Endozoicomonas gorgoniicola: one gene and its partner. The protein of the gene in region 2 interacts with the protein of the main gene of each other region in a pairwise test. Links are inferred from orthologs where the notes say so. Each region holds a gene or a part of one and is shown on either strand. Other genes may lie near its edges. The genes, in order: pepT and tpiA.

Region 1 (9,265 bases), 5.0 Mb from region 2 along the record:
GGCCTTGTGACTACTGTGGAGCTGACCATAAAGTAACGCCGGGTGGAGTTGCGCCGGAGGTTGTCGTTATTGTTCTGGATGTCGTTATTGTTCGGTATATTGGTGCGGACGCCCAGTAAATTGAAAAATCTTAACCTCGTCAGAAGATCCCTGAAACTTCTCATGCCTGTGCTTTGTGGCTGAAACCCGAATGGTTCCCGGTCAACCAGATTGTCGTTTGAGAAGATACGGTGCAGGCCGTGCATGGGGAGTAAATAGTCCTTGTACAGAGGGCGGCTGTGCGCAAAATTGAGCAACTCAGTGCGCTCCAGCCTCATGGAAACCGGAGCGGAATAGCCAAACTGAAAATGGACGGTACCGGTGCCTTCCCATTCAGCTTCCCCTAATCGTTGCAAAACGGTAGAGAGTTGCCGGTTGAGCCTTCTTGCCGAAGGTGAGCCTGTAAGTCTTGAGTCGGGCAGGCTTATTATTACAGAGACTGTTCGCTCGTCAGGGTGTCGCATGCCCTGAGGGCGGCGTCGCCATGCAGTGATAATGCCTTGACTCTGAAGCTCGCTTGCAAGGGTTTCCAGAATTCTTCTTATCGAGGAATTTGATTCTGAATCGTCGGGGGTGATATGGACATACAGGTCACGCTGATTCCCACCCGGGTTATGGCACTCTATATGGGTAGGATTCGGACCATTATGAGCAATCTCTTCGAGTCTGTAGTGGGTAAGCAGGTATTCAATCCGGTGCAGCGCGAGAAACACGGCTCTGTCCAGCTCGTACTCCGGGTAAGACATGCTGCCATGATTAAAGGCTTCCAAATATTTAGTTACCTCATCCCTCAGGTGCAATTCCGGTCCGCCGGCAATAGTGAATACGTAGTGTCCCCGTGTAGCTGATCTGGATACACTTTCCACGGTGTACCTGCGGCCTGGCAGAATGGTCAGTGAAGAAAAGGATGAGAAAGCAGAGAAACCCTGCAACCTGTCTATGGAGGGACTAATTTCCCAGCCATCGGCAAACGCCAGGGTTTCAATGAAAAAGCTTACCCTGTTGCCTGTGGAGTCTGTGTAAGTAACCTTGAATAAAAAGGCGTAAACCTCGCCGGGAGTGATACTGCCCAAAATCAGCCATATCGAGAAGATTATTTTTATCTGCCTTAATCGTGGGGCCATAAATACTACTCATTTAAAGGCGAGTACTTCGTTATGGATGTTGGGTACCGTTTTACTCTACCCAACCTACTGTAGACGTTAACTATATAGACGCAATGCTTTTGGTCGGGTACTGAGTATTTGCTGCAGGCAGTTAACGCCGTTAACACAAACCCTGGAAGTAACCGCTCTATCTATACTCCACGTATGACTTAAGAGCAGCCAGGGGGCAAGGATGTCCGGGATCAAAGGGTTTGGTAAACGCGGGAGCTATGATCTGCCCGGAGCATCTCCTGAAAAAGCCAAAACCACCAGCGAAAAGCAGGAAACTCCAGAAAAAAGTAGCAAAACAGGCAAAAAAAACGGAAGACGGATTTTCAGCTTCCTGCCTTTTATGAGAAAAAAAGCCAAACCTGTCGAAAAGCCAGATACATTCCGCCCTCTGGATGACAGGTCAATAAAACCAAACACACCCTCCAGAAACGTTCACACTGCCGAAGACAGCCCCGGTATGACGCCGGGAATTATTGAAGCAATAGAAGGGTTTGGTGAGGTCGCTTCACTGGCAGGAGACGCCGGAGACATCTCAGCTCTGACAGAAAGCTCCAAAGGCGTTGCAGCCTCGGCGAATTCAGGGCGTATCGTCGCAGGGACTCATGCATTTTCAGACGGAGTTAAATCAGAGTTTTCAGAGATTCAACAAAGTGCGGTTAACCAGCTGACCCCGGAAGACCTTGCGGCTTTTCAGCAGGAAGGGGTTTCAGCTGATGACATTGAGTCGGTATTTACACACGCGGAAGAACAGTTTTTTGACCAGCTGGGTACACACGATCTTGATCAGTTCACTTCACAGGATTATGAGGCTCTGCAAACCGACTACAGTACTGTTCAGGAAAGCACCCTGTCAGAATCTGAAATAACTGATGGCACAGTCAAACACTCAGTAGAGCATTCAGGAGTCACTGAGTACATTGAAGGGCTGCTGGACCCGGTCAGTGTCGGCATTGATGTTGGCGTAGGAATTGTTTCACACAGCATCACCCTCGGGCTTAATTTACATAAGCTTTCAAAACTCAGGCAAAGAAAAGAAGCGTTTGAGGCGTGCGGAAAACTGGTTGAGAACTGGAAATCGGTTCCTTCCGGGGAGACTGAGCAAATTTCCGTACAGGATATGAAAGATTATGCACTGATCGCCAGGCTGAGAGGAGATGAAAGCGACAGCAATCCTTTGCTCACAATACTTGGTGAACAGAATTGCCATTATGGCAATGACCAGCAAATCCTTGCATTAACAGACCAGGTGATAAAGCTGACTGAAAAACGGAAAGACAGCACCAGTCAGGACGTCAACAGACGTTTAATCGCCTGGAAAAGTGAGTTTAATAAAAGAACAGCCCACTTTGAAAAAAGGCTTAAGGAAGGCTCTGCTGACAAGGAAAGCACTCCGCTGAAGGCTGCTCACCAGTCGAAAAAGATGATGGCTCTGTTAAATGATATTATGAAACCGGTTGGCGTTAAGGTCGACTACTCTACCCCTCTGAAGAAAGGCAAGTCTGCCCTGGCCTCAAAGCACAAACTGGTCATTAATGAAAACCAGTTGCACCGTTATCTAAAGAAAGCCGAACAGCTTCCTTACAAGTCTGATGTCCAAAATTATATTACGGATTACTCAGGCTACACCGATACGCTTGAAGCATTTTCCAGCTATGAAGGCCGGAAAATAAAACATCAAAAAAGTCAGACCCGGTGGACGGTAGGAACAATGGTAACGTCTGCTATCCCAGTTCTGAAGGCCGACTATATGGTTCGCAGTGCAAGGGAGTTTAAAGAGCGGAACTACCGGAGAAAAAATAATGATATTCTCGATGCCAAACTGTCCTGGCTGGGCGGGTTTGTTAACAGGAATTTTGCCATCATAGAGGCAAAACCTTCTCTTAAAAATGCCCTGGAAGTGGCTGTAAAAGTGATCAGTGCGAAAAAAGACCGAACTCTGGTAAAATCTGAGGCTGCCGCAGCCAATAGCGCGATTGACGCGACCGGTGCTGTTGCCGGTACAGCGGCAGCAACGGCAGCTCCGGGGATCGGAAGCCTGGTTGCCGACTCTCTTGTCGGTGGCGCAAGATTAGGGGTAACGGTTAAATCTGCTTTTAAGAGGCGGAGCGTCGATAAAAGACATCAACAGTTTGGTCGAATTGAAACCGGTGTCTATTCGGAACTCAAAAAAGTTCATAACAACACTCCGGAAGGGATAGAAGGCGATGCGGAAAGAGAAGCAATCAAAGAGGTCGCAGTACAGCTTTTCGATGTCTCTGACGAACAGGTAGACCTGTTATTTTCCCAGCCTGACAGCCGGGACCTGGTCTCTCAGAAAGGTATTATCCGTCTGCGGTTTAATAATTTGTAGCAATTAATATCTGACCTGACACTCTCCGGTCCATTGTCGTTCATACCGTCAGGTCAGATTCTGACAATTTGCTTTTCCCTGCTGATCACTTTGCCTGATCGTTACTGATTCATGTCATGTATTTTGATGGGTTATTTGTGCAATAAATTATTCTCTTCTATTCTGGGCTGAAGTTTTTCTATGATATGAGTTTGCAGATGAAAGCTTTCTCTTTCTTTAGGTTTATCGCAAAAACCCTGGTTCCCTTATTCTTCAGTTCGCTGGTCTTTTCTGACTGTATAGACCCGCAACTCATGATTCCTAAAGGTCCTTATTCTTCAAAAAAATGCGATGAAAATATATGTTATCAAGCACACTTTTCTTATTCTCCGGAAACAGACTTACTTTCCGCTGTTTTTCTGGAAAAAACAGTGACCAATAAAAATGGCAGTATTGATAAAACAATGTGGCATCCGATCAGGAATGATTCGATAAAAAACGACACATCCGAACAGGCTATTCAAACCCAGGAGCTTGAAACAGAGCTTATAGAACTGGGAACGAATAACAGCGATGAAGCTGAAGTCATTGATCTTTCACAAATCATAACGAATCATAATCTTTCCTTAAACAATGCCTGTGATTACATTGATAAAGGTTTTACCATTGATTTAAAAGTATTTGATGTTGAGCATGCTGGTTTTATGCTCCTCCCTCCGGCAGAGAAGTTATCAACGCTCCAGGTGTCACCGGTCAATGATGCATCCCTGTTTACTTTTTACATCAATAGTATCGCTGGTGCTTCTTATCCGGGACGCTTTATGCGCTCCTGTAGCCACCAGGCCTATTTTAAAACTTCTGATATTTTAACCGCCCAATGTGGAAGCGTTAAAACCATTTTCCCATATTTCAGGTATTTGCTGGTAGATAACCTGAATGCAATGAATAACAATTATGATCTGAAGAGTGTTGGTGGTGTTCTGAAAGTTGTGAAGCAAGATGGCTTATCAGTTACTGCAATTAATACTCGTAGCTCTATCATTTCGCTATGTGAGTCTGAAGATATGGATAAAATTAATACAAATTTTGGCCTGTTTTGTGATGCCAGTTCCAAGTACAGCACTTTTCTGGAATCCCTGAAAAAAAATAATAATTATAAGGTTATTATTGATGACAGTACGAGAGACTTCGCAGTGATTATCAAGACACACGAGATACATTCTCCTGCGATTATGACCGGTGTCAGCCAGTGCTTTAAAAACCATCTAAACCTTGATTATTATCAACACTCTAATCAGCTATATTGCACACCTTTAGCAACCCCGGCTTCAGCAGCAAACAGAGCCCCTGAAGCAGGCGATGAGTCCTCAATCACTCCCACCACTGATGACAGTATTCCTTACACCATCATTAAAAAGCTTGTATATGCTTTTATTGATTTAGCCATGTTTTTTACCAGCAACCATAAATCATCAACCTCTCAATAGTGATCCACTACGATAATATGAGTCTGCAGGGTGGCTGGGTTAATGAAACTGACGACGCAGGACTGGCAACGGATTCAAAAAGCAGATCAATGAAGCAAAAAAAACGGGCAGAATCATAGCTGCCCGTTTTTTATAAAGCGACCGTGTCGCTCAACTGTAACCAGTAAAAGTTACATATACATCACCGCACCCGGACCCAGAGGCAGGTTCAGCAGACTCCAGACAATAAACATCACTATCCAGCCACCCAGGAAGAAGAAGGTGTATGGCATCATCATAGAGATCACCGTACCCATACCAATCTTGGGACCATTCTCTTCCTGGTAGCGAGCGGCAAAGCTGGCAATAATCGGGAAGTAAGTCATCAGCGGGGTAATGATATTGGTAGTAGAGTCACCAATGCGGTAAGCCACCTGAGTGTATTCCGGAGTAAAGCCCAGCTGCATAAACATTGGGATAAACACGGGTGCCATAATCAGCCACTTGGAGCTGGCACCACCCATAAACAGGTTAACAATCGCAGACAGAACCACCATAGCTACCGCCAGGGGCAGGCCGGTAAAACCGATGTTCTGCAACAGTTCAGCACCGGACACCGCAGCCACGATACCCAGGTTGGAGTAGGTGAAGTAAGACACGAACTGGGCAGAGACGAAGATGATCACCAGTACGCTGGCCATGGTAGACATGGACTTCACCATGCCTGTCACAACGCCTTCAGCACTGTCAAAGGTTTTAGAGGCAAAACCGTAAGCTGCCCCCGGTATCAGGAACGCTGCGGTCAGAATCAGAATAATGGACTGCATAAACGGTGAGTTACCCAGAATCTGTCCGGTGGCCTGATCACGCAGTGGCGCAGATTCAGGAATGATCAGGGCGCACAGCAGAGCGATCAGGGCAATGAAAGACCACTTGGCACTCTTCAGTCCTGCCAGTTCCTCAGGTGTCATGGCCTCTGCCTTTTCACCCATGTCACCACCGTAAGTACCCAGGCGAGGCTCAACAATCCTGTCAGTAACAATAGTACCCAGAACCGTGATCAGGAGCGTGGACACCAGCATAAAGTAGTAGTTTGCGACCGGGGTAACCATGTAAGTCGGATCCATGATGCGCGCCGCTTCTGTTGAGATTCCTCCCAGCAACGGATCAGTAGAACTGATGACCAGGTTGGCAGAAAAGCCGCCGGATACACCGGCAAACGCTGCCGCAATACCCGCCAGGGGGTGACGACCAAAGCTCATGAAGACAATGGCACCCAGAGGCACCAGCACAACATAACCCGCATCAGATGCAATGTTGGACATAATACCGGCAAACACCAGAATAGGCGTCAGCAGACTTTTAGGGGTTGCCAGCACCAGGCGCTTCAACATAGCACTGATCAGGCCGGAGTGTTCAGCTACACCAACACCCAGCATTGCCACCAGAATAGTACCCAGCGCAGCGTGGCCTGTGAAAGCATTGATAGCGTTGGTAAAGATAAAGCGGACACCATCTGCGGTCAGCAGGCTCTTGATGGCCACCGTTGTAGGCACCAGTTCACCAGTGACACGATCCATGGCGTCGTAGGTAACGGATACGCCAATAAGGCTCAGCACCGCAGAAAGTACAACTGTACCGACGGCAAAATAGAAGAACATGATAATTGGATGAGGAAGCGCGTTACCACCACGCTCAACAATATCCAGGAAGCGCTGAAGTGCTCCTTTCTGACCCACAGACGGGCTCGAACTCACTGCAGTGTTCATGAAAGATTCCTTATATGAGGGAAATATCACCCTGTTCGTATGAATACTTCTCCGGCTCAGCCAGCCGTTGTAAAAACCTTCGGTCTACCACTTGTTATAAGTGAAAGCTGTCTTGTGTAAAACGGCTTACACTTGCATTCGGTGGTTGAACATCCATACGACAGGGGGGAGCTATTTTCCGTATATCATTTTCAGTGGTGCTGACATACGTCAATTTCACGTCAGTAAGGCGTGTTTCTTTTGTTTAAGCAGAGTAATAAAAGTGTTATTTCTTAATAGCTTACCTATTTCAGAGTTATTTAAGGCGCATTCGGACAGATAATAGTCGGCCATTACAAAAACAGGGATGCCCGGAGTAACCGGACATCCCTGTTTAAAGACAGATGAAACGGATTGATAGTGACTTTCTGTTTACTCTGCCGCCAAACAAGCAATGTTCACAATCACCTCAACGGCTTTTTCCATATCTTCCAGGGCAATAAACTCATAAGGACCATGGAAGTTGTAACCCCCCGTAAAAACGTTGGGGCAGGGTAAGCCTTTAAACGACAGGCGTGCACCATCCGTTCCACCACGAATCGGCTTGATAAGCGGCTTAATATCAGCGGCTTCCATAGCCTTCTGTGCCAGGTTAATAATTTCCTTACGCGGCTCAACCATTTCGCGCATATTGCGGTAGTAATCTTTAATCTCAAGGGTCAGGGTTCCGTCACCGTACTGTTTATTGAATTCCGCTACCCTGTTTTCAATAAACGTCTTACGTCGTTCCTGGTTGTCTTTGTCAAAATCACGGATAAGCCACTGCATAGACGTTTTACTGACATTGCTGTCCATTGTGCTGAGATGGAAAAAGCCCTGATAGCCATCCGTGGTCGCTGGTGTTTCATCTTTTGGCATGCTGTTGATGAATTCCGCAGCAATCAACATGGCGTTCACCATTTTGTTTTTGGAATGCCCCGGGTGAACACTCTTGCCATAAACCGTAATCTGAGCCTGCGCTGCATTGAAGTTCTCAAACTGCAGTTCGCCCACCGGCCCGCCATCAATGGTATAGGCAAATTCAGCACCAAATTTCTCAACATCAAAATGGTTGGCTCCGCGTCCAATCTCTTCGTCGGGCGTAAAACCAATGCAGATATCACCATGCTTAATCTCAGGATGTTCAACCAGGTACTCAACGGCTGTAAGGATTTCAGCAATGCCAGCCTTGTTATCAGCGCCTAACAGAGTTGTGCCGTCAGTGGTGATCAGGGTTTTACCCAGGCAGGTGTCCAGCTCGGGAAATTCAGCAGGCGACAGTGTCAGAGTGGTTCCAAGGGCAATCGCTTTGCCATCGTAATTTTTGATAATCTGCGGTTTGACATTCTCACCGGAATAATCGAACGCAGTATCCATGTGGGCAACAAAACCAATCGGAGTCACCGACTGTTCGGTATTCGCTGGCAGGCGAGCCATCAGATAACAGTTGTCGTCCAGAGAAATATCAGACAATTCCAGTGTTTCCAACTCAGCCTTTAGAAATTTCGCCAGCTCAAACTGTTTACTGGTACTGGGTACCGTGTCGAACCCCGGATTGGATTGGGTATCAAATTGAACGTAGCTCAGAAAGCGGTTCAGAAGTTTGCTCATAGCGTATTACAACTCACAGCAAAGGCATCAGCCAGATGAATTATGCTCACGTCCATGGTGGGCGTCGGGCAGGAGAGTTCAGCATGCTAGTTCAGGGCGTGGGGGAATGTGTTGATATCAGTCAAAAAACTGTATGTACCGTTTGTGCGTACAAGAGGGAGTGTCAGGCTAACGGTTTACTTTTGCTATTGCAGACCTACAATTGGGGGGCAAAATGCAGTAACAAAAACGCCAGAAACGCTGGCATCATTATTATAATCAGGGGGCTTCATGACCGCAGCAACGCCTGCCAGTCCAGACCTGCAACAGACACCATTGCACACTTTACATCTTGAACAGGGAGCCCGAATGGTTCCCTTTGCAGGCTACGATATGCCTGTACAGTACCCCCTGGGGGTAAAAGCCGAACATCTGCATACCAGAAAGCAGGCTGGCCTGTTTGATGTCTCCCACATGGGGCAGCTGCTTCTGAAGGGTGAGAAAGCCGGTGAGTGGCTGGAATCCCTGGTGCCTGTCGATATCATTGATCTGCCTGCGGGTCGCCAACGCTACGCCCTGTTTACCAATGAACAGGGCGGCATCATGGACGACCTGATGGTCAGCCGTTTCGCTGATGACTGCCTTTACCTTGTCGTGAACGCTGCCTGTAAAGAACAGGATATTGACCATCTGCAATCCCACCTGAGTGGCGATATTCAGCTTGAACGTCTGGATAACCGGGCCTTGCTGGCACTGCAGGGACCAGAAGCGGCTGAAGTTCTTGGGCGTTTTGCACCGGAAGTGAGAAGTATGATCTTTATGGATTCCCGCCGGGTTGCCATAGAGGGTATTGAATGCTTTGTCAGTCGTTCGGGGTATACCGGTGAAGATGGTTAT
Region 2 (9,204 bases):
TCCCTGGGATTTAAACTCTATACCCCAGAGCTGGTAATCGAGCGATTCAACCACCGGCCCGATCAACGCCTCCAATTGCGACTGCTTACCTGCCACGATGGAAACACCTGTCTGCAAAAACAAAAAAAGGGCTATAAAGCCCTGTATCAATTAAGCATTCTTTTCCGGAAAGCTGTCCGGAAAAAATGCCCTAGCCTCCAGTTTTCCGGCTGGACGCAATTAAGGCTGTTTGAAAATAGTTCCGCAGCTGCCATAACAATCACAGCATTAACAATTTCACCCGATGTACCGGGTCATTGTTAATAGCTGCGAGCCCAGCGGTCTATTTTCAAACAGCCTCTCAGCTACGTACCTAATAAAAAACCCCACAATGGGGGTTTTAATAAGTTGGTAGCGGGGGCCAGATTCGAACTGACGACCTTCGGGTTATGAGCCCGACGAGCTACCAGGCTGCTCCACCCCGCACCAAAATCTCTTTCAGTATACTGTTTGATTAGGAAGCTAACAACCCAATACAGAAACCTTCTTTTTTACTTCATTCTGCTTATTTAGCAGAGTTCAAATTTGGTGCCCAAGGCGGGACTTGAACCCGCACGATCATACGATCACTACCCCCTCAAGATAGCGTGTCTACCAATTCCACCACTTGGGCATTCTACTTCCTGTTGAAAACACCACCTCAGAGGCGGAATATCTTACTGCACAGGAGGCAGGTCATTCTGTTGATTCTGACCCATCTCGTCAGTCTCGACGGGGGTAGAGTCTAACACAGGAGCATCGCTTTCAACACCCCCTGCAGTGCCTTCAATCGCAACCGGCGCATCAGATGTCTGAGGAGCCTGTTGCTGCTGAACAGCAGCTGCCGGAACACCAGCATCGCTGATAGTGTTCGCCTTCTGCCTGGCTACCATTGCCAGAGAGAAGCTGGTCACAAAAAACACGGTGGCCAGAATCGCAGTTGTGCGACTAAGAAAGCTTGCACTACCACTACTGCCAAAAACAGTTTGTGACGCGCCAGCACCAAAACTGGCACCGGCTTCAGCACCCTTGCCCTGCTGGAGAAGGATCAGACCGATCACACCAGCAGCGGCAAGAACATGAAAAATAAGAATTATGGTTTCCATCGCTATCCCGCAGCGTGACAGATCGCCTTGAACTCTTCAGCAACCAGCGACGCACCACCTACAAGACCACCATCCACATCAGGAAGCGCGATCAGCTCGGCAGCATTGGCAGCCTTCATGCTACCACCGTACAGGATTCGAGTCTTCGCAGCCATATCAGCATCATGTTCAGCCAACAGTTTACGAATCTCAGCGTGTACTTCCTGCGCCTGTTCAGGAGTTGCAGTCAAACCAGTACCAATAGCCCATACAGGCTCATAAGCGATCACAAAGTTTGCCAGACGCTCCGGACCTGCAGCCCGCAGCACAACCTCAATTTGTGAAGCAACCACACTCATAGTGTCGCCTGCTTCGCGTTCTTCCAGAGTCTCGCCTACACACAAGATAGGAACGATACCCTGATCAACCAGAGCGTTGAACTTCGCAGCTACGATTTCGTCAGTCTCACCAAACAGGGTGCGACGCTCGGAGTGACCAATGATCACATATTCAATACCGAGATCTTTAACCATCAGAGGCGAAGTTTCACCAGTGAACGCACCGGAAGACTGCTCAGATACATTCTGCAGACCAGTCTTAACGATGGAACCAGCCAGTTGATCACGAACCTGCTGAGCGTAGACAGCCGGAGGACATACCAGAACTTCGGCTTTGGTTTCCAAACCAGAAACCAGCTCCTCAAGCAATTTTCGGTTACTGTCGGAAGAACCATTCATCTTCCAGTTACCGGCTACGAGTGGCTGACGCATAGTGCATTACCTCAACGTTCGCGAGGTCGGCATACTAACCTACGCGATAAATTTATACAACCTGAAAACGGCAGAATAACATTCTGCCAGATAGTTTCCTTGACTCCCGGCAGTCCATTCTCATTCTGATGAATAACAAACTTTCCGATTTAGCCCTGTTGACCAGAATGGCTGAGATAAAAAAATCATTTTTTCTACAAAAGCCACTTTCCTGCTCTATTCTGTTTTCTCCAAAGTCATGCAGAAGAATAGAAGAAGAATAGAAGAAGAATAAATGGGCTTTTGTTTTTTTTAAGAACTATCTGTCAGCAACCCCAACAATACACAACATGATAAAAAACTTATGTACAGAAAATTGAAAGCGCTACCCTTTACCCTTTTAATTCTCACGCTTAGCATAATCCGGTGTCCAGCCACAGAAATCACTCTGACTGTCAAAAATGATGCCGACAGTGAACAACTGGCAGAACTAACGTCTAGCGGTGAGTCTTTTTCTTTCTACCCTTTTCAGTATCGTGGACTTTACGACTCCCTGAGTGATCTCAAACCTAAACTCAGCGAGACAAAAAAACCACCCACCCTGTTCTGGGAATATGAGGACTCTCTTACCCGCTATACATTTATGGATCAAGGTATGAACAACCGGCTGGTAAAATGGATAAGGAACGGCTGGCAAGAATGCATCGAGAGCCGCATCAACCCACATCAAGCCAGCAAAAGCAACTCCTTCTCATGTATGGAATTTGCTTTTTATGTTTCCGGCAATGTTAAACATTTTTCACCCCACGGTACGGCTGATTTGCAACTGGAAGATGTGGGAGATGAGGATCTTGATGAACACGCAGATGTTGGTGATATCTTTATAGTCAAAGTTTTCAACACGGATATGGAAACAACCTCGTCATTTGCAGGCCATACGCTGATCTACGCCGGAAATGATTACTTTATTTCAGCCGAAATAGATGGAAGCATTTATTTCCAAAGCCTTGAGCAGGTAAAGCGGCTCTGGGCCGAACCCGGCGAAGGTGTTTATGATGTAATACTTAAGCTTTTCAAAGTAAAGAAATCTTCAATCACCAAAGACGAAACGGGTGCAAACCGGTTATTAGGCAGCATGCCGGAACCTGTAAAGAAAGGTGTCAAAGAGCCTCCTGCGGCCATGAGCAAAGCGGAGAAAGAGCAAAAAAAAGCAGAGAAGGAAATCAAAAGAATAAACAAGCATATGCAACACTACTTCATAAATCTCGATCAGGAGCAACGAAGGGAGGAGCAACCAAGCTATATCAACTATGTTTCAGACCACAACTACACCGAGCTTTGGCAAAGTCAGCAGTTTGATTCATTATTCAAAAAAGGATCACCCCAAATTCCATCTTTTATATTTCATCTAAAGCCAGAGTAAGGCTAAAAGCCACTGGCCAGCCTGCCTTCATTATCAAGGCCGCGAGGGCAAGCAAACCGCTTGCCCTGTATAAAACGTTAAACCATAGCCGACTCAACGACTTTTGCCAGCTTCTCAGCCTGACGATGCACCTGAGCCGCATCTTCACCTTCAACCATGACCCGAATCACAGGCTCAGTACCGGAAGGACGCAACAACACCCGCCCTCTGTCCGCCAGTTCGGCCTCTGACTGCTTAACAGCTTCAACGATTGCCGGAACCTGGCTTGTATCCGCCTTCACCTTGACCCGGACATTAATCATGGTTTGTGGGTATTTACTCATTCCGGAGCGCAATTCTGAAAGCGTTTTGCCGGAACGAACCACCGCCTTCAACACCTGTAGGGCTGACACAATACCATCGCCCGTTGTAGAAACATCGTGACAGATAACATGACCAGAAGATTCACCACCAATCTCCCAGCCTTTCTCTATCATCATTTCATTAACGTAACGGTCACCCACCTTCGCACGGTCAAATTCAATACCAGCCTTCTGCAGAGCCTTTTCCATGCCGAGATTGGTCATCAGAGTGCCTACCACTCCACCCTTCAGCTCACCATGCGCCTGACGGTCACGGGCAATAACATAGAGCAGCTCATCACCATCAACAATGTCACCTTTGTCGTCTACCATGATCACACGGTCACCATCGCCATCAAAGGCGATACCCATATCAACTCCCAGCTCCTGCACCACCTGGGACAGACCTTCCGGCTTGGTAGAGCCTGCGTTTTTATTGATATTGACACCGTCCGGTGAAACACCAATGGCATGCACTTCAGCACCCAGCTCACGGAAAACAGAAGGACCTACCTGATAGGTCGCACCGTGTCCGGCATCAATCACAAGCTTCAGCCCCCTCAGGTTCAGCTGATGAGACGTACTCGCCTTGCAGTATTCAATATAACGACCAGCCGCATCGTCCAGCCGTGTCACCTTGCCAAGCCTTTCAGAAGGCACGACGTCTATGTCACCTTCCAGCAGGGCTTCAATTCTCTCCTCTACCTCATCGGACAGCTTGGTACCATTTCCAGAGAAAAACTTAATACCATTGTCGTAGAATGGATTATGAGAGGCACTGATAACAATACCCGCCTGACCGTTAAAGGTTCTGGTCAGATACGCAATGGCTGGCGTAGGCATAGGCCCCGTCAGGCACACATCGATGCCCGCCGCAGACAAACCTGCCTCCAGGGCAGACTCAAACATGTAACCGGAAATCCGGGTATCCTTACCAATAAGCACCTGACCTTCACCTTCCGCTGCCAGCACTTTACCGGCAGCCCAGCCCAGCTTCAGGACAAACTCAGGATTAATGGGAAATTCACCAACACGACCACGAATTCCATCCGTTCCAAAAAACTTGCGACCCATTTGTAATACCTTACGTAACGAGGTTGAATCACCGGCCTGAAAGCAGCCAGCGATCTCTGAAAACTTTATTCTGCCTGCTGAACCGCTTCGAGCATGGTCACAACATCCCTGGTTTCAGCAACATCGTGCACCCGAATGATGTGCGCTCCAGCCTGAACAGCCATCAATGCTACCGCCAGACTGCCAGACAACAGTTCAGCAGCCGGCTTACCCAGCTGCACCTGCATAAATGACTTACGGGAAAGACCTGCCAGCACGGGAAAACCCGACTGCACCAGCCTGTTCAGATGCTTCAGCAAACTGAGATTCTGCTTAGGGGTTTTGCCAAACATGCCACCACCAAAGCCCGGATCAAGAATAATTCGATCTCTCTGAATACCGGCTGCCTCACAGTCTGACACCCGGTTCAACAAATACTGGCAGACCTCACCGGCTACATCTTCATAACAGGGGGCAAACCCCGGTTCAGGCTGATCAACCAGCGAGTGCATCAACACCACCGCCAGACCAGTTTGCGCCGCAGCCTGCAAAGCGCCTTCCCGATGCAACGCACGCACATCGTTTATAATGCCTGCACCGACTTTAGCCGTTTCAGTCATCACCAGTGCAGAGCTGGTGTCCACTGAAATCACCTGATCAAACCGAGCATTCAGAGCTTCCACAACCGGAAGTACACGCTCCAGCTCCATTTCACAGGCAACCCCTTTTCCGTCAGCACCAGGCCGGGTAGACTCGCCACCGACATCAAATATATCAACACCGTCGTTTACCATGGCGTCAGCGACACGCAGAATCGTATCCATATCCTGATAGCGACTGCCTGAATAGAAAGAGTCCGGGGTAACATTAAGAACACCCATGACCTGGGTACGATTGAAATCAAGGGTTCGGCCAGCACAATTCAGCTTAGTCATAGCTACCACAAAAAAGTCACCTTAGAAGAACCAAAACGGTTAACGAAAAAAAACGGGCAGGAAAACCTGCCCGTTATCATAGACCGAATTAATTAAGCCTGATGGTTGGCCGGACCACCAATGGTGTCGTCCTTTTTATCCTGATCAGCTTTATCCTGATCAGCGCCATCATCAGCTTCCGGGGCTTTGGCCTCAGGTTGCTCTTCAGACGCTTCAACCTTTTCACCGCCTTCACCACCAGCGCCTTTATCACTGGAATCTTTTGGTGGACGAGGTGTCTTGCCTTCCATAATGTCGTTGATCTGATCACTGTCGATGGTTTCGTACTGAATCAGGGCGTCAGCCATCATATCCAGTTTGTCACGATTTTCTTCCAGAATCGTCGCCGCACAGGTATAACACTCATCAACAATACGGCGAACTTCCTGATCAATCAGCTTGGCCGTTTCGCCTGAAACATTAGAACCACCGCCACTGCCGTAGCTCTTGCCGAGGAAGACTTCACCTTCGTCTTCGTCGTACATCAGCGGCCCGAGCTTTTCAGACAAGCCCCACTTCGTCACCATGCTGCGGGCAATCTGGGTGGCTCGCTGAATGTCGTTTGAAGCACCCGTCGTCACACCATCAGCACCCAGGGTCATTTCCTCAGCGATACGGCCACCAAACAGAGAACAAATCTGACTCATAAGAGCCTGCTTGCTCTGACTGTAACGATCTTCCTCAGGCAGGAACATGGTGACACCCAATGCACGACCACGAGGAATGATGGACACTTTGTAGACCGGATCATGGTCTGGCACCAGTCGACCGACAATAGCATGACCCGCCTCATGGTAAGCCGTATTGCTCTTTTCCTTGTCGCTCATCACCATGGACTTGCGCTCGGCACCCATCATGATTTTGTCTTTCGCCAGGTCAAACTCATGCTGACCTACCATGCGTTTATCAGCACGGGCAGAGAACAACGCAGCTTCGTTCACCAGATTGGACAGATCCGCACCAGAGAAACCAGGCGTACCACGGGCAATTACTGCCGCATCAACATCGTCAGCCACAGGCACTTTTCGCATGTGTACTTTCAGAATCTGTTCACGACCACGGATATCCGGCAGCCCCACAACCACCTGGCGGTCAAAACGACCAGGGCGAAGCAGTGCAGGGTCGAGAACGTCAGGACGGTTAGTGGCGGCAATTACAATAATACCGTCGTTTGCTTCAAAACCATCCATTTCAACCAGCAGCTGGTTCAGGGTCTGCTCACGCTCATCGTGACCACCGCCCATACCAGCACCACGGTGGCGACCTACCGCATCGATCTCATCAATAAAGATAATGCAGGGTGCCTGCTTTTTGGCCTGCTCGAACATATCGCGGACACGGGACGCACCCACACCCACAAACATTTCTACAAAGTCAGAACCGGAGATCGTAAAGAACGGAACCTTTGCTTCACCGGCAATGGCTTTTGCCAGCAGCGTTTTACCCGTACCCGGAGGACCTACCATCAGGACACCACGAGGAATGCGACCGCCCAGACGCTGGAACTTGCCAGGGTCTTTCAGGAAGTCCACCAGCTCCTGCACGTCTTCCTTGGCTTCTTCTACACCCGCCACATCAGCAAAGGTGGTCTTGATCTGGTCTTCCGACAACAGGCGCGCCTTGCTCTTGCCGAAGCTCATGGGGCCGCCCTTGCCGCCTCCACCGCCCTGCATCTGGCGCATAAAGAACATAAAGACTGCCAGAATCACCAGAATCGGGAAGCTGGCGACCAGCAACTGAGTCCAGATACTCTGCTTTTCAATAGGCTTGGATTCAATCTGCACGTTGCCACGCAGCAGCTCGTCCATCAGCTGATTATCAGGCACTGCCGGAGGCAGGTTGGTTTCAAAGCGCTCACTGCTGCTAAGAACGCCGTTGATGGTATAACCGTCGATCACTACCTTACTGACCTGTCGGTTTTCAACCATGCTGATAAAGTCAGAATAATTGACCTTCTGCGTGGTTGTCTGCATACCATCGAAGTTTTTGAACACGGTCAACAGCACCAGAGCGATGATGACCCAGAGAATTAAATTTTTCGCCATATCATTCAAAGGGCTACCCTCTCTTGAACGTACTGAAGCCTGGGATAGTCGGTCGGTTTGGGCATGTGTACCGGCTCTACTCTCTTTATTTAGTTAATCTGCACCTGTAACAATACACGATTGGACGTTCAGGCGACAGTCATCAACAATCTATATAGCCAATAGAAAAAAGTAATTACACGTCCTTACAAAATGCTTAACGTTTAACCCTTGAAGCCTTTTGCCAGCAGATAAACCTCCCGGGAACGAGCCCTTGAAGCATCAGGCTTACGGGTAATCACTTTCGTAAAAGAAGAACGTAAATCCTTCAGATATTCCTCAAAGCCTTCACCCTGAAACACCTTGGCAAGGAATACACCGTTCTTACGCAACACCTGTCTGGCCAGATCAAGTGCCAGCTCGACCAGATACATTGCCTTGGGCTGATCTATAGACTGTGCTCCACTCATATTGGGGGCCATATCGGAAATTACAAGGTCTACCTCGTCAGAACCGATCGCCTCAAGAATCTCTTCCAGTACACGATCTTCTGTAAAATCGCCCTGCACAAAGGTGGCACCGGCAATCGGATCCATTGGCAGAATATCAGAAGCAACAATACGTCCGGAGTCGCCAATAATTTCAGCAGCCACCTGAGTCCAGCCACCGGGCGCAGCCCCCAGGTCGACAACCCTCATGCCGGGACGAAATAGCTTATCTTTCTCATGAATTTCCAGCAGCTTATAACTGGCACGAGAGCGCCAACCATCCTCCTGGGAGCGCTTTACATACTGATCATCAAAATGTTCCTGCAGCCAACGCTTACTGCTCTTGGAACGAGAGCAGCGTGAAGAGCTGGTGCTTTTGGATCGGGTCATGATTTACCTTAGGATTTACCTTAAAACAGAGATAATGAGGAACCGGCGCAGGATTTAACGGTCAAACCACACACCAGTACAAATAACGAACTCGCTAAGCCACGAGCGAGAATGTAGAATAATGAACTTTTCACTCTGGCAATATAGGTCTCTGTACGAGGCATGCCTGCAATTTTCAGGTAGTTCTCTATAAGAACGAGCTATTAGAGCTGGAAAATCCCCTTTAAAAAAAGCCTGATTGCTATGGCTGTATCGCAATCCGGCCATTGTATTGTTCAGCCTCAGGATTGTGCAATCATGAGTCTATCCACTGATAGAAAAAAACATTTCCGTTCCCTGGGCCACAAGCTCAAGCCTGTTGTGATGGTCGCCGGTAAAGGCATGACCAATGGCGTTATAGAAGAGACACTGCGAGCCCTGAGTGATCACGAGCTGATCAAGGTAAAATTCGCAGTAGGTGACCGCGATGTTAAAAAGGCAATGATCGACGCACTGGTTAAACAAACCCAGTGTGAACTGGTACAAACCATTGGCAACATCGCCCTGATTTACAAGGAAAACAAGGACGCCAAACCCAGTCTGTCTAACGTAAAGAGCTTCTGACTCTCTATCTCATGACTCTCTATCTCAGGGTTTGGGATCCGTCCGGTCCGCAAACC

The links.
Region 1: the proteins of tpiA (region 2) and pepT interact in binary tests that used the Escherichia coli proteins (3 or more experiments, as listed by UniProt). The link is inferred for Endozoicomonas gorgoniicola from one-to-one orthologs.

Annotation. Positions count from the first base shown.
Region 1 is NZ_JAPFCC010000001.1:928,345-937,609, reverse strand. What follows is about bases 6,281-9,265. They hold pepT (peptidase T), read right to left. Parts: upstream 8,390-9,265; coding sequence 7,172-8,389; downstream 6,281-7,171. Other genes in these bases: gcvT (glycine cleavage system aminomethyltransferase GcvT), read left to right, coding at 8,660-9,265; NX722_RS04330 (AbgT family transporter), read right to left, coding at 6,281-6,760. Also shown: NX722_RS04345 (hypothetical protein), read right to left, coding at 1-1,163; NX722_RS04340 (hypothetical protein), read left to right, coding at 1,378-3,546; NX722_RS04335 (hypothetical protein), read left to right, coding at 3,732-5,012; more of NX722_RS04330, read right to left, coding at 5,183-6,280. UniProt on the Escherichia coli protein: Cleaves the N-terminal amino acid of tripeptides.
Region 2 is NZ_JAPFCC010000001.1:5,889,108-5,898,311, reverse strand. The notes cover bases 1-2,924. They hold tpiA (triose-phosphate isomerase), read right to left. Parts: upstream 1,874-2,924; coding sequence 1,127-1,873; downstream 1-1,126. Other genes in these bases: NX722_RS26525 (hypothetical protein), read left to right, coding at 2,217-2,924; secG (preprotein translocase subunit SecG), read right to left, coding at 696-1,124; rimP (ribosome maturation factor RimP), read right to left, coding at 1-96. Outside these bases: more of NX722_RS26525, read left to right, coding at 2,925-3,275; glmM (phosphoglucosamine mutase), read right to left, coding at 3,353-4,690; folP (dihydropteroate synthase), read right to left, coding at 4,756-5,604; ATP-dependent zinc metalloprotease FtsH, read right to left, coding at 5,697-7,688; 23S rRNA (uridine(2552)-2'-O)-methyltransferase RlmE, read right to left, coding at 7,892-8,545; ribosome assembly RNA-binding protein YhbY, read left to right, coding at 8,843-9,148. UniProt on the Escherichia coli protein: Involved in the gluconeogenesis. Catalyzes stereospecifically the conversion of dihydroxyacetone phosphate (DHAP) to D-glyceraldehyde-3-phosphate (G3P).